2 regions of the Lactobacillus sp. ESL0703 genome follow, and region 2 is predicted to be linked to the other one. Evidence: predicted binding sites of a transcription regulator. Region 2 holds the regulator's gene; the other holds the start of a gene.
What was found. Region 2 encodes LexA, which represses DNA repair genes until DNA is damaged. Its sites were predicted from a motif close to CNAACANNTGTTNG; they were not measured.
Positions count from the first base shown of each region.

Region 1: a site for LexA is predicted at 1,397-1,410, ahead of recA (recombinase RecA). Genes of this name have one in related genera too.

Region 1 covers NZ_JAQTIB010000004.1:131,038-138,643, reverse strand. Annotated here, with positions in the region: gene rny (ribonuclease Y) at 1-90, opposite strand, end outside; gene recA (recombinase RecA) at 222-1,328, opposite strand; gene pgsA (CDP-diacylglycerol--glycerol-3-phosphate 3-phosphatidyltransferase) at 1,603-2,163, opposite strand; gene PT278_RS06865 (RodZ family helix-turn-helix domain-containing protein) at 2,192-3,265, opposite strand; gene PT278_RS06860 (SDR family NAD(P)-dependent oxidoreductase) at 3,333-4,061, opposite strand; gene PT278_RS06855 (DNA translocase FtsK) at 4,235-6,715, opposite strand; gene PT278_RS06850 (DUF1149 family protein) at 6,735-7,127, opposite strand; gene trmL (tRNA (uridine(34)/cytosine(34)/5-carboxymethylaminomethyluridine(34)-2'-O)-methyltransferase TrmL) at 7,127-7,606, opposite strand, start outside.
Region 2 covers NZ_JAQTIB010000001.1:137,159-144,764, forward strand. Annotated here, with positions in the region: gene ylxM (YlxM family DNA-binding protein) at 38-379, shown strand; gene ffh (signal recognition particle protein) at 384-1,811, shown strand; gene rpsP (30S ribosomal protein S16) at 1,895-2,167, shown strand; gene rimM (ribosome maturation factor RimM) at 2,240-2,755, shown strand; gene trmD (tRNA (guanosine(37)-N1)-methyltransferase TrmD) at 2,745-3,461, shown strand; gene rplS (50S ribosomal protein L19) at 3,585-3,932, shown strand; gene PT278_RS00560 (nucleoside phosphorylase) at 4,038-4,802, shown strand; gene PT278_RS00565 (uracil-DNA glycosylase) at 4,987-5,637, shown strand; gene lexA (transcriptional repressor LexA) at 5,661-6,284, opposite strand; gene PT278_RS00575 (DUF896 domain-containing protein) at 6,429-6,677, shown strand; gene PT278_RS00580 (YneF family protein) at 6,748-6,966, shown strand; gene PT278_RS00585 (ABC transporter transmembrane domain-containing protein) at 7,042-7,606, shown strand, end outside.

The DNA.
Region 1 (7,606 bases), on a different contig from region 2:
AATGTTCTTACGAATTGCGTAACCAATTCCTAACCCAATTATAATTGAAATAATAGCAACCGCGACGGGAATCAAAATTATATTTGTCATGATTACTATCGCCTTTTTTATTTTTTAGATTATTCACACAATATTAATGATAAAGAACCACGGCACACATGTCAATGAACAAGAAAAAAACCTTGCCTCAAATTCCGAGGTCAAGGTCAATTTCTTCAACTCTATTCGCTTTTGTTATCGGCTTCTTTTTGAGAAGAATCCTTAGTTGCAGTTTCATCTTTTGGCTTGTTAGCCTTAACTTTTTCTGGATCTTCACGATCAGCGATTGATTTTTCATCAATACCATAAGCTTCTCGAACCTGATGTTGAATATCATCATAAATATCTTGGTGTTCTTCAAGATATTTTTTGGCATTTTCGCGACCTTGGCCGATCCGCTCATTATTGTATGAATACCACGAACCCGCCTTAGCAATAATGTCCTTATCAGCTGCCATATCAAGTAATTCCCCACTTTGAGAAATCCCTTGACCATACATCATGTCGACTTCAGCAACTTTAAATGGCGGCGCAACCTTATTCTTAACCACCTTAATTTTTACCCGGTTACCAGTAATGTCGCCGCCAGTCTGTTTAATCTTTTCAGCCCGTCTAATTTCCAAACGAATGGTTGAATAAAACTTCAGGGCGCGACCACCAGGCGTAGTTTCAGGATTACCGAACATAATACCAACTTTTTCCCGAATTTGATTAATAAAAATCGCAATGGTCTTGGTCTTATTAATATTACCGGAAAGCTTCCGCAATGCCTGACTCATTAATCGTGCCTGCAAGCCCACGTGACTGTCCCCAATGTCACCATCAATTTCAGCTTGTGGTACCAATGCAGCAACAGAATCGACAATTAAAATATCAATTGCCCCACTGGCGATTAAAGTATCCGCAATCTGCAAGCCTTCTTCACCAGTATTTGGCTGTGACAAAATAAGCGCGTCAACGTCAACACCTAAAGCTTGGGCATAAGCTGGGTCCATTGCGTTTTCAGCATCAATATAAGCAGCCGTACCGCCGCGTTTTTGCACTTCGGCAACAGCATGCAAAGCAACCGTCGTCTTACCAGAAGATTCAGGTCCATAAATTTCAATAATTCTTCCTCGTGGGTAACCGCCAACACCTAAAGCCGCATCAAGTGCCAGCGAACCGGACGGAACCGTCGAAATTTCAGTATCAGCCTTGTCGCCCATCCGCATTACGGCGCCTTTACCAAAATTCTTTTCAATTTTTTTCAATGCACTTTCCAGTGCTTTTTGTTTTTCGTCTTTGGCCAAGCGATTTTCCTCCTCTAATTAATACCCATTAATTATACTTTGATTTCTTGTTTATTTGCAAGGAAAACCGAACAAATGTTTATTCTTTTATCCCGCATTATTAAATACGCCAAAATTATCTTTTTTTGCGAAAAAAGTTGCCATTTTTACCAGTTCTAGTAATTTAATGCTAACAAGTAAGAATTAATTAAGCAAAAATGTTGCATCCTTAGGCGATTTTAAAAGCATACAAAAAGACGCTAACCAAGTCAGCGTCTTTTAAATTTATTTATAATTACATTGAGCCCTTAAAAACGCCCCATGAACTATGGAAGTAATCCCAACCTGAATAGATTGTAAAGATTAATGCCAAGTAGAGCAGAATCGTTCCAATATGGTAAAAATCACCAATCAGTAAGAAAATAACTGACAGCATTTGGCAAGTTGTCTTGATCTTACCAGGCATTGCCGCAGCCATTACCTGACCCTTGTTTTCTGCCAAAATCAACCGCAAACCAGTAACTGCAAGCTCACGACAAACAATAATAACTACCACCCAAGCTGGTGCTAATTTTAATTCAACCAGCATAATAAAGGCAGTCATTGTTAACATTTTGTCGGCTAACGGATCAGCAAACTTACCAAAGTTGGTTACCATATTACGCGAACGGGCAATGTGACCATCAAACCAATCAGTTGCTGAAGCTATGGCAAACACAACTGCGGCGATTACTAACCGCCAATAGACTGTACTGCCGGCAACTTGGACACTTGCATCACCGCCAAACATGACGATTAACACGAAGACTGGGATTAAAAATATTCTAAAAACAGTTAATTTATTGGGTAAATTCATTCTCTACTACTTCTCCTATATTCGATAATTATCTGCCATTGTTAGTGGTTGAAGAGTGAGTTGAACTATCAGACTGACTGCCATTATTAGTAGTATTAGTCTGGTTATTGCTCTGACCATTATTTTGGGTAGTTTGATTATGCTCTGCAGTATTATTAGTAGTCGTACTATGTGTAGTCTGATTGTTTGAACTATTAGTAGATTGACTAGAATTAGAACTTGAACCAGTTGTACCGCTATTGGTATTTGTCCGGTTACTTTGAGTTGAATTTGATTGACTTGTAGTTTGACTACGTTGTTTGCCAATCAATAATGTCAAACTCAAACTGCCATTTTGGGCATCATATGGTACTTTCTTGCCGCCAACAGTTACCTTAGTTCCTGACGCATTGCTCAGCGTAACGCTAACATTTTGGGCATCAGTAGGAATGGCAATTGTTTGCTTTTGTCCAGCTGCTAAAGTTTGAGATGCTTGTCTAACACCATTAACAGAAATCGTGACTGTAATACTTTGGTCACCAGCACGCACAACTAAATTACGATTATTCTTCAAGCCAGTAACTTGGAATTGGTTGGCAGCTAATTCCTTAATCTTGACTGGATTAACTGCAACTGGCTTCTTTTTCTTAGCTTTATTGGTATTTTCTGAAGAAATCGAAACCCCATTATCTGGGTTAGTAGTTTGATTATGACTTGCTGAAAAATGGGCGTACACCACATAACAAACCAAAATCACAACAATTACTCCCAGACCAACAATAATCCGTGGTAAATAATTCTTCCACAATTTCTTTTTGTTGCTGGTTGTCTTACGAACTTCTTCGCTCTTATTATCAATCGAATCTTCAACGTATTCGTCTGGTTGGGCTGCAGGAACTTCTTGATGGTATTCGCTTAATAACTGTTTACCATCCAAGCCGACAATCTGTGCATATTGTCTAATAAAGGCCCGCACATAAAAATCACCAGGGAGTTTATCAAAATCATTCTGTTCAATTGCCGTCAGATATCTACCTTGAATTTTGGTTGCTTTTTCAATATCTGCAATTGAAAGTCCCTTTGCCTCTCTGGCACTGCGTAATTTATCTCCGATATCTGCCATAGTTACCTCTTCAAAAATTCTCCACTAACAACTAGAGTATAACATATACTACTACTTTTTTTCACACTTATAACAGCCAGCCACCGCTGACATAAATCGTCTGACCTGTTAAATAGCCAGAACGAAGACTGAGTAAAGTCTTGACCCAAAATGAAATATCACTGCCTTCAGCTAGTCGGCCAGCAGGAATTTCACCTTTGACTTCCTCCATGGTTTCCGGCGCAAACATTGCATTCATCGGTGTATTAACCGCGCCGGGAGCAATTACATTAACTGTCAAATTAGCTGATGCCACTTCACGCGCGTAGCTTTGAGCAAAGCGTGTTAAGCCAGCCTTTGAACTGCTGTAAACAGACTCCATTGCACTGCCTTGACCGCCATAAACCGAACCGATATAGACAATGCGGCTAAAATCATTTTTAATCAAAAGCGGCTCAAGCAAGCTAGTCAACTTAATTGGCACTGATAGATTTACACGCATAATTTGGTCAATCTTATGTAAGTCTTGCCCACTGACAAAGTTGTAATCGGTAATGCCTTGGGCAAAAACAACCGCATTAATTGGCAGTAATCCTTTTACAAAAGTTTGTAACTCCCGATCATCAGCCAAAAAACTAAGTTTAATTGGAATAAAATCTTGCTGGGGATACTGCTTAGTCAAGTTTTCGCTTAACTCGCAAGCCACTTGCCAATTTTGACTGCAATGAATATAAAGCGACCAGCCATCTTGTGCCAAATCCGCACAAATAGCTTGTCCAATTCCACCAGTAGCGCCAAACACAATTGCTCGCTGCATTCTAACATTCCTTTTCTGCCCAATTCTGGGCCATTAATTTGTACAGTATTACAAATTATATAACAATTACTTGTCCAATTCTACACTTTTACAATCACAATGTTCGAGTTAATTTTAACATTATTCAACCGTAAAATTAGCTAAAATTGCCACATGCTAAACTTTCTTAAAAATTACTTCTCAGATGCATCTTCTGGCGGCAATAGAACCTGCCGCGGCTTTGAACCCTCAGAAGGCCCAACGACACCTTTAGCTTCCATGTCATCCACAATTCTAGCAGCTCGATTATAACCAATTCTAAAACGGCGTTGCAACATTGACACACTGGCTGTCTGCTGACGTCTAACCAGATCAACCGCCTGAGAATAAAATTCATCTTCTGGTTCATCGTCATCTGACGCATTATCACTACTCTTTTGCGGAATCATTTCTTCATCATATATTGGCTTCTGCTGGTCCTTAACCCAGGAGATAACTCGTTCCACTTCACTAGAAGCAACATAAGCTCCTTGAATTCGTTCCGGCTTTGAAGCACCGACTGGCATATACAGCATGTCGCCGCGACCCAATAATTTTTCCGCTCCTGTTTGGTCCAAAATTGTGCGCGAATCAACACCACTAGATACGGCAAAAGAAATCCGCGACGGCACATTCGCCTTAATCAGGCCGGTAATTACGTCGACACTCGGCCTTTGCGTTGCCAAGATCATGTGGATTCCGGCAGCACGCGCCATTTGTCCTAAGCGGACAATTGCACCTTCGACATCATGGCCGCCAACCATCATTAGGTCACTCAATTCGTCAACGACAACCAAAATATAAGGTAACGGCTTCATTGCTGGCTTAGTTTTATCTTGATTGTTCAGTCGAACCTTTTCGTTAAATTCCGCCATATTGCGCGCGCCACTAGCCGCAAATAATTTATAACGCCGCTCCATTTCTTTAACGGCCTTGCTTAACGCGTTAGCGGCTAGTTTAGCATCCGTTACAACTGGAATCAGCAAATGCGGTACCCCATTATAAACGGATAATTCGACCATTTTTGGGTCAATTAAAATCAATTTAACTTGGTCAGGCATTGCCTTCATCAAAATACTGGTTAGGATCGTGTTAATTGCCACGGACTTCCCAGAACCAGTCGAACCAGCAATCAATAAGTGCGGCATCTTAGCCAAATTAACCGAAATTGTCTGCCCTGTAACATCCTTACCAAGAGGCACGACCATTGGTTCCTGTTGCGCCTTGGCATCCTGGTTCTGCATTACATCCTTAAACGCAACAACAGACGTTGTTCGGTTAGGCACCTCAATCCCAATAAATGGCTTACCGGGAATTGGCGCCTCAATTCTAATATCTTTAGCAGCTAACGCTAAGGCCAAGTCATCAGCCAAATTGACAATGCGGCTGACTTTAACCCCAACTGCAGGCTGAACTTCATACCGAGTAATCGTTGGCCCCAAAATTGCCTTCTTAATGATGACATTAACGCCAAAACTCTTAAAAGTTGTCTGCAAAGTCTGGGTATTCTGCCGGATTAATGTTTTATCTGAACTCTGATCCGCATTCTTAACTGTATCAAGCAGCGAAAGCGGCGGCTTCCGATATTTAGGATTAGGTTCTTGTTTCTGCTTGGTTTCTAGTTCGCCGTGGTCCACATCTGCCAATTCCTGCAGCATTTTCTTATCCTGATCGGCAAAAGAATGTGACTTTGGCAACGTCGTTTCTTCTTTTTCGTCATCTTCTGATTCTGTCTGTTGGTCAAACTCTGCTTCCGGCTCATTTGAGTTAGGCTCTTCTTGACTAGCAATTTGAATTTGCGGCTCGGCATTCTGCTCATCCTCAACTGGTGCTTCAAACTCTGCTTCTGTTTCAGGAGGATTTTCTTGTGAAGTTGTCTCTTCTTCAATAGTATCTTTTTTAACCGCAAAATCATTAACATTAGGAAAAATCGGCGACGTCGAGTTTAACGGATCATTCAGATCACGTGCCTGCTGCTCCGCTATTTTCTGTAATTGTTTCTCGCGTAGAACTTCATATTTATCTTTGATTTTGGTTCCCGCTGCCTGATTTTTGACAATAAACAGCTGACTAAAGGACTGAAACTTTTCAATAATTGTTCTAAATTTAACATCGAAAAACATTAACAGGCCAATTGGTATCAACAAAACTGCGATCACGCGCAGACCAATATGGCCAAGTAGTTGGTAAAACAATTGATAGCAGATGGCGCCAATAATCCCGCCACCAACTGGCAGAGTCACCGCCGCACGAGCAAATTCAGCGGTCATTTCGTGCCAAAAGGCATTCATAAAAGCATTATTAACCAGCTCATGCTCAAAATAAATACTGCTCTGAATTACTAATACCCCTAAAATTGCCAAAAACAAGCCGCAACTGCGCTTAAACTTAAAGTGCATCGGCTTGTTATAAATTAGCATTACTAGACCGAACAGGCCGAACAAACCCGCTGCCAGTAAATAAGAATCGCCAAAAAACAAACGAAAACAGTTGGCAATCTGTCTGCCCAAGATACCAAATTTCACAAATGCCCAAACAGCAATAATAAGTTGAATCAGACCAATAACCGCCCAAGTTATCCCAGTATTCTGCGCCTTCTTACGTTTTTTAGTTGTCTTTCTCTTTTTCTTAGGCATAATTGCACCTAATTAGGAGCTAAAAATTAGCTTGGAAGTTCAAATTAACTGGTTGATCCAAGGTAATTTGCGTAACTTCATAAGTTAAGGTCTCAATATATTCAACTAATGGCCGGCTGAGTAATTTATAGTCAGTCTTATCAAGATCGCTGCCATCGCCAAAGTAATCCTTAATTTGCACAATTTGGCTAATCATCCCGCTAACAGAAAATTCTCCGGGATCTGGGGCAACATCAAAAATTACCGTGACATCAAAGTAGCTGCCATCTTGACCAGCATCAGTTGTACCGTCATCATTTTGTTTTTCAACTTTTTTCAAGCCAAAATTAACTTGATCTTTTGTTTCTGGTTCTTCATTAATGTCATAGTGAAAATTTTTAACCATGACTGGTGTTTCTTTAACAAAATCCATTATTCTTCTCCTAAATTTCTTTCATAACGTTCAGGGCGATTATAATCATCCTTTAACTTGTCATTTTCATAATGGTGCGCTGTTTCCATATTTGGAAAGCCCTGTTGGCGCAATGCCTCAAGCAAAACCATCGCTACAGAATTGGAAAGATTATAGCAGCGAATGTTAACAGACATTGGGATGCGCAAGTTGCGGTCATAGTATTCACGCATAAAAGTTTCCGGCAAACCTGTTGTTTCTTTTCCGAAAACAAAATAGTAATCTTTATCCTCATCAGTGTAATCAACTTCGGCATAATTTTTCGCTGAAAACTTCGAAATTAAGTACATTTCATCCTGCGGACCCAGTGTTTTCAAAAATGCCTCAAGGTCATCATGGCGACGGACGTCTACTTTATCCCAATAATCAAGTCCGGCACGCTTCATCTTCTTATCATCAATTTGAAAGCCCAATGGTTCAATCAAATCTAGCACTGTATT
Region 2 (7,606 bases):
TGGCGCTTTTTTGCTATACTGGTTCAAGGTGAAAGTAATGGACGAACTCGTTAAAAATGAATTATTGGGCGATTTATACGCATATTATGGTCAGCTCTTAACTAAGGGCCAGCAAAGCTATTTTGAGGATTATTATTATAATGATCTATCTTTGGGTGAAATTGCCGCTAACCACAACGTGTCACGGCAGGCAGTCTATGATAATCTGCGTCGCTGCCGAAAACTTTTAACCAATTATGAAGCAAAATTGCACATGCAAAAAGACTATAATGAAATAGAGCAAAAGCTCTCGGCAATCGCTGATGAGGTCGCTCAGGATCAGCATGAAGAAGCATTAATTAAAATTAAGCAATTATTAGGAAAAATGAGGGGAGAATGACTCAATGGCTTTTGAAAATTTAAGTGAACGAATTCAAAAAGCGTTGCGGAATTTAACTGGCAAGGGCAAAATTTCTGAAGAAGACATTAATAATGCCAGCCGTGAAATTCGGCTGGCACTGCTTGAAGCCGACGTTAACTTTAAGGTCGTTAAAGATTTTATCAAGAAAATCAAGGAAGAGGCCTTAGGTAAGGAAGTCCAGGAAAGTTTAAATCCGGGCCAACAAGTCATTAAAATTGTTAATGATGAATTAACCAAGATGATGGGTGAGAGTGCTGTTGGTCTGAATAAGTCCAAGCATATTCCAACCATTATTATGATGGTCGGTCTGCAAGGTACTGGTAAGACAACCACCGTTGGTAAGTTGGCCAATCGGCTGATGCAAAAAGAAAAAGCTCGGCCGCTGTTAATTGCCGGTGATATTTATCGTCCGGCCGCAATTGACCAGCTTGAACAAATCGGTGCCGAATTGAAGGTTCCAGTTTATAGCGAAAAAGATCAGTCAGACGTTGCTCAAATCGTCAAAAATGGGTTACAACAAGCTGAAACCAATAAAAATGACTATGTAATTATTGATACGGCCGGTCGTCTGGAAATTGACGAACCATTAATGGAAGAACTTGAGCAGGTTAAAGAAATTTCTCAGCCTGATAATATTCTGCTGGTCGTTGACGCGATGACCGGTCAAGCCGCGACTGATGTTGCCAAAGGCTTTGACAGCCGCTTAGATATTACTGGGATTATTCTAACTAAGCTTGATGGTGATACCCGTGGTGGTGCGGCACTGTCAATTAGAGCAGTTACGGGTAAGCCGATTATCTTCACTGGTCAAGGTGAAAAGTTAACTGACCTTGAGCAGTTCCACCCTGACCGGATGGCTTCGCGAATCTTGGGCATGGGCGACATGTTAACCTTGATTGAAAAGGCCCAAGAAGATTACGACGCCAAAAAGGCTGAAGAAGTTGCGGAGAAGATGAAGGAAAATACCTTCGACTTTAACGACTTTGTCGATCAGCTTGACCAAGTTGAAAAGATGGGGCCGCTCGATCAAGTCATGAAGATGATTCCGGGACTTGCCAACAATCCGCAGCTAAAAGATATTAATATTGATAAAAAGCAAATTCTGCACGTTAAGGCAATTGTGTCATCAATGACGCCTGAGGAACGCGAAGACCCTGAATTGCTTAATCCCAGCCGGCGCAGAAGAATTGCAACTGGATCTGGTCGGCCAGTTGTTGAAGTTAACCGCATGATTAAGCAGTTTAAACAGGCTCGCGATATGATGAGTAAGATTACCAAAGGTAATTTTAAGGGCATGAGCAATTTGCCAGGCATGGACTCACCAATGGCAAAAATGGCAATGCGGCGGATGGGTAAGAAGTTCAAAAAGAACAAGAAAAAACGCATGAAGATCAAGCGTTATCACTCATAATTACCTGTTAAGTAAAAACACTTTACACCTGCTTGAAAAAATGCTATATTATTAATCGTTAAGTTTTAGGAGGATATTAATTTATGTCAGTAAAAATTCGTATGCGCCGCATGGGTGCTAAAAGAAAGCCTTTCTACAGAATCGTTGTTGCAGACTCAAGAATGCCACGCGATGGTCGTTTCATCGAAGAAGTAGGTTTTTACAACCCAGTTGCAGAACCAAAGCAATTAAAGCTTGATGAAGACAAAATCTTTGAATGGCTTAAGAAGGGTGCACAACCTTCAGACACTGTTAGATCACTTCTTTCAGGTGCTGGCTTAATGAAGAAGTTGCACGAATCAAAGCAAAGCAAATAATTAATTTGCAAAGGTAGAAAGTTTGAAGTTAGAAGCTTCAAACTTTTTTCTTACTTAGATTTAGGAGGGCAAATGCAATATTATGATGTAGCGCAGATTGTGACAACACACGGACTGAAGGGTGAGGTTAAGGTTAACTTGATAACTGACTTTCCCGGGGAACGCTTTTCTGCTGGCAGTAAATTAACTCTCAAAGACGATCAAGACCGTGTCTTAACAGTCACAAGCGGGCGGCCATTTAAGCAGTCGTGGCTGGTTCAGTTTGCGGAAGTTACCGATATCGATCAAGCTGAAAAATTAAAGGGCAAAACCTTGGTTGTAAGTGAAGATGCTCAACACGACTTGCCCGATGGGGTTTATTATTATCGTGATATTCTTGGCTGCACAGTTTTAGATAATCAAACTGGCGAAATTTTGGGGAAAATCACCGATATTATGTCTCCTGGTGCTAACGATGTCTGGCAGGTAACCGAAGAATCAGGCAAGGAATACCTAATTCCTTATATTGATGATGTGGTTAAAAAAGTCGATATTGCTGCTAAAGAGGTTTATGTTGAATTAATGGAGGGTCTGCGCGATGAAGATTAACGTGTTAACGCTTTTTCCAGATATGTTTACCCCACTGCAGACTTCAATGCTGGGGCGCGGATTAGAAGACGGTAAATGGGCACTTAATCTAGTTAATTTTCGCGATTTTACCAGTGATGTGCACCATCACGTTGATGATACACCGTATGGCGGCGGCGCGGGAATGGTCTTACAAATTATGCCGATTAAGAAGGCATTGGATTCACTGACTAATAAGGGTAAAGTGATTATTACTGCACCGCAGGGCCAAACCTTCAACCAGCAAACGGCTCAACGCTGGTCTAATGAAGAAAATCTAACTTTTATTTGTGGTCATTATGAGGGCTTTGACCAACGAATTTATGATTTGGCTGATGAAACTGTTTCAATTGGTGATTATGTCTTAACCGGCGGCGAATTACCAACCATGAGTATGATTGATGCAACAGTGCGGCTGCTTCCGGGGATTTTGGGTAATGCAGCTTCCCCAGTTGAAGAAAGTTTCTCTCATGGATTACTTGAATATCCGCAGTATACGAGACCGGTCGACTTTGAAGGCTTGAAGGTGCCGGAAGTATTGACCTCAGGCAACCACCAAAAAATTGCCGAATGGCGGCACAAAGAAGCACTTAGAGCAACTTATTTAGCTCGGCCAGATATGCTCGAAAATTATGATTTGAGTGCTCAAGAACGGGACTGGCTTGCTGAATTTAAAAAAGAGGATTAAGCTTGCGTTAATACGGCGAATTTGCTAAGATATTAAAGGTGTTGGCATTTAGCTGCACTAAGAGTTATGGGTGTTCCGCTGGCGCAGGTAGCGTTGATGAATGCCGCAAGAGGAGAAAAAATTATGGATCCATTAATTCAAGAATTGACTAAAGAACAATTACGTGATGATATTCCTGACTTCCGCGCTGGTGACACTGTTCGTGTTCACGTTCGCGTTGTTGAAGGTACTCACGAACGTATTCAGATGTTCGAAGGTGTCGTAATTAAGAGAAAGGGTGCTGGCATTGCTGCAACTTACACTGTTCGTAAGATTGCTTCTGGTGTTGGTGTTGAACGTACTTTCCCAGTTAACGACCCACGTGTTGCTAAGGTTGAAGTATTACGTCACGGTCGTGTACGTCGTGCTAAGCTTTACTACTTACGTGAACGTCATGGTAAGTCTGCAAGAATCGCAGAAAAGCGTCGTTAATTCACGCTTTACCATTGAAAAAGAACCATCTTTTAAAAAAGGTGGTTCTTTTTTTGTTTCCTGTGGTACTATAAAACCATGTTTCTATAATTGGAAGGTGATAAAATGAGTAAACAGTTTTTAATGCAATTTGATTCAAATCCACGTGCAGTATTAGATCCCGATCATGAGCGGACTGAGCTTAATTATCATTTTCCTAAGAAATTATTATTTGCCTTCATTACCTCTGAGGCAATTGCTGAATTTTTGGCAAAACATGAGCACCGCGAAATTGGTGTATTTGAATGCTTTGAAGGGGCAACCAAAATTTATGAGGTGCAATTAGAAAATGAAACAGTCACCTTTTGTCAGGCCAAGATCGGTGCAGCGGCAGCTGTCGAATTGCTTGATTGGTTACTCGGTTATGGTGTGAGGCAGGTCATAGCCATTGGTTCTGCCGGCGTACTGGTTGATTTGCCGGAAAATTACTTTTTGGTGCCAATTAAGGCAATTCGAGATGAAGGAACTTCATTTCATTACGCGTCAGCAGGTAATTTTATTAGTTTAGAAGGTCCTTATTTAGGGCGAGTAGAAGAGCTAATGCAGCAAAATAATTTTAAGGTAAAAGAAGTTACTACTTGGACAACCGATGGCTTTTTCCGAGAAACGCCAGCTAAGGTTAAGCAATTTAAAGAGTTGGGTGCTTCTTGCGTTGAAATGGAATGTGCAGCCTTAGCTGCGTGCGCAAACTTTCGCCAGGTAGATTTTGCGCAAATCTTGTTTACGGCGGACTCTTTAAGTGATTTGGAAAAGCATGAAGACCGCGGCTGGGGCAGGGATGCACATGAACTAGCTTTACAATTAGCTGCACAAATTTTAGCAAAAATCTAGCATAATGCTTGTGAAAATCTGTGGTGTGAAACTGATGTGAAACTACGTTAAATTTCACAAATAAAAATATAAATGCTTAAATATCAATGATTATTTATATTTAAGGTCAAAAAGTTTGTGAAGCAAAACTAGCGAGTAGATGTGGAAACTCGTAAATGTCTTGAAATGAAAGCGATAATACGTGATGAAGTATCCAGAATGGCTGATTAAAAAAGTGCAAAAAAGAGCACAAGGAATGAAATTAGAGGGGCTAAATGAAGGAGCTGGACCGCAACATCCAGCGCTAATGATTGTCGGTGAGGCTCCCGGTCGAGATGAAATTGTCTCGCATGTCCCGTTTCATGGCAGTTCGGGTAAGGAATTAATGAAATCATTGGCATTAATCGGCTTAACTCGCGATGATGTTTATATTACCAGCGTGGTTCGCAGCCGCCCTTATGCAACCAAAACAGTTTTTAGTAAAAAAGAAAACAAGGATGTTATTAAGCATCCGAACCGAAAACCGACTAAAAAAGAAGTATTAGCTCATGCACCATTCTTTGATTATGAGGTTGCCCATGTCCAGCCAAAGATTATTGTCACGGTTGGCGGGACTGCAATTGAACGTTTGCTGGGACCGGGATACAGTATTTCACGTGAACATGGTCAGGTGATTAAGCAGACACCGATTTTGCAATTAAATGCAGCTGAAGATGGTTATGAATGGTCGAAAGAAAAATATACCTTGATTATGGAATATCATCCGGCAGCGGTTTTTTATAATCGCAAGTTAACGGAAACCATTAAAGAAGATTGGCTGGCTTTGAAGCCGTATTTAGACATAGAAAAAGACTAGAATTTAAATTCTAGTCTTTTTGATTAGTTGATATTATTACGGTAAAGACCAACTACCTTACCCAAGATTTGCACTTGGTCAAGGATAATTGGCGCCATCGTATCATTTTCCGGCTGCAGGCGGTAATGATCTTTTTCTTTATAAAATCGTTTGACGGTTGCTTCGTTTTCTTCAGTCATTGCAACCACAATTTCACCATTAATTGCGGAACTTTGCTTGCGGACGATGACATTATCACCATCTAAAATACCAGCATTAATCATGCTTTCGCCGTGAACTTTTAGCATGAACAGGTCACCAGCATCGTTGGCTAAATCTGGCGGCAAGGGAAAGTAATCTTCAACATCTTCAACCGCTAAAATTGGCTGACCGGCAGTAACAATGCCAACAACTGGAATTTCGTTGGGTTTAATACCTAATGCTCTTTTACCTTCTGCTGTGATCTCTAAAGCACGTGGCTTAGTTGCATCTTTAATTAGCAGTCCTTTTCTCTCTAAGCGAGCCAGGTGTCCGTGAACAGTTGACGTAGAAGAAAGATTAACTGCGGCACAAATTTCACGAACAGTTGGGGGAAAACCACGGTCCGCCACGGTTTCATAGATATAGCGTAATATTTCTAATTGTTTAGAATCATGATTAACAGGCATAATTTCTCCCCATTACTATAAGATAAAATTTCTATAAGGTAAGTTTACCAAAGATTTGTGCTAAATACAAACAAACGTTCTAAGAACTAAAACTTTTTTTCTGGTGACAAATAAGGTAGACTTTTTTAATAAGAGGTGTCAAAAATGAATCAAGATAAAGAAAAGCAAACAATTGACCGAATTAATGAACTATACCGTAAGAAAAAGGCGGGTAATCTGACTGAGCAAGAGGAAGAGGAACGCAAGAAGCTGCACCAAGAATTTTTAAAGAATTTCCGGGCTAGTTTTAAGCAAAACGTCGAAGATATGGTAATTATCGATAAAGACGGTAAGGAAGTCACATCTGAAAAGGCTAAAGAGGCACAAAGACGCAAAGGTTTAAGAAAAGATTAATTTTAACCTTTAAATTTTATGCAAGTTTAGGTAAGATATAACTATTGGATATTTTGAGGAGTTAGTTTTTATGAATTTGGCATTAGCAATTGTTTTAATTATTGTTGCGCTATTAGTCGGCTTAATTGGCGGCTTTTACGGTGCAAGATCATACATGAAAAAATATTTTAAGGAAAATCCACCAATCAGTGAAGATATGATTGTTGCGATGATGTCACAAATGGGACAAAAACCTTCTGCAAAGAAGGTTAACCAAGTGATGAACATGATGAAGCATCAAAATAATTAATCTTAAGATTGACTAAAAAGACGGGGATTGTTCCCCGTCTTTTTTTAGTTTGGTGCAAGTCAGATAGGAATAAAGATGGGAATTTTTTTAAAATTAGGTTGGTTTTTTAAAAAGGAAAAGAAGCGCTATTTAATTGGTGTAACCTTTTTAGCACTAACTTCAATCGTAAATTTAGTACCGCCGCGGATTTTAGGTTTGATGGCGGATCAGCTTGACCAAGGTCATATTAGTTGGCTGCAGTATGGCGGATTAATTTTAGCGATTATCGCGGCTGCCCTACTGTTATATGGTTTTCGCTATTTTTGGCGTAAACAAATTTGGGGTGGTGCAGCTGAACTTGAACGGCAATTACGTTCAAAATTGTTTAAACATTTTATGGTAATGGACCAGACATTTTACCAGCGGCACAGAACTGGTGACTTGATGGCGCACGCAACAAATGACGTTTCTGCAATCCAAGATGTTGCTGGGGCTGGTGTTTTGACTTTGGTCGATTCGTTAATTATGGGCGTGTCAACCATGATTGCGATGATTATTTTTGTTGACTGGCGGCTGACAATTGTGGCTTTATTGCCCTTACCATTTTTAGCCTGGGGTGCATGGCAATTGGGTAATCATCTGCATGATGCCTTTGATGAGT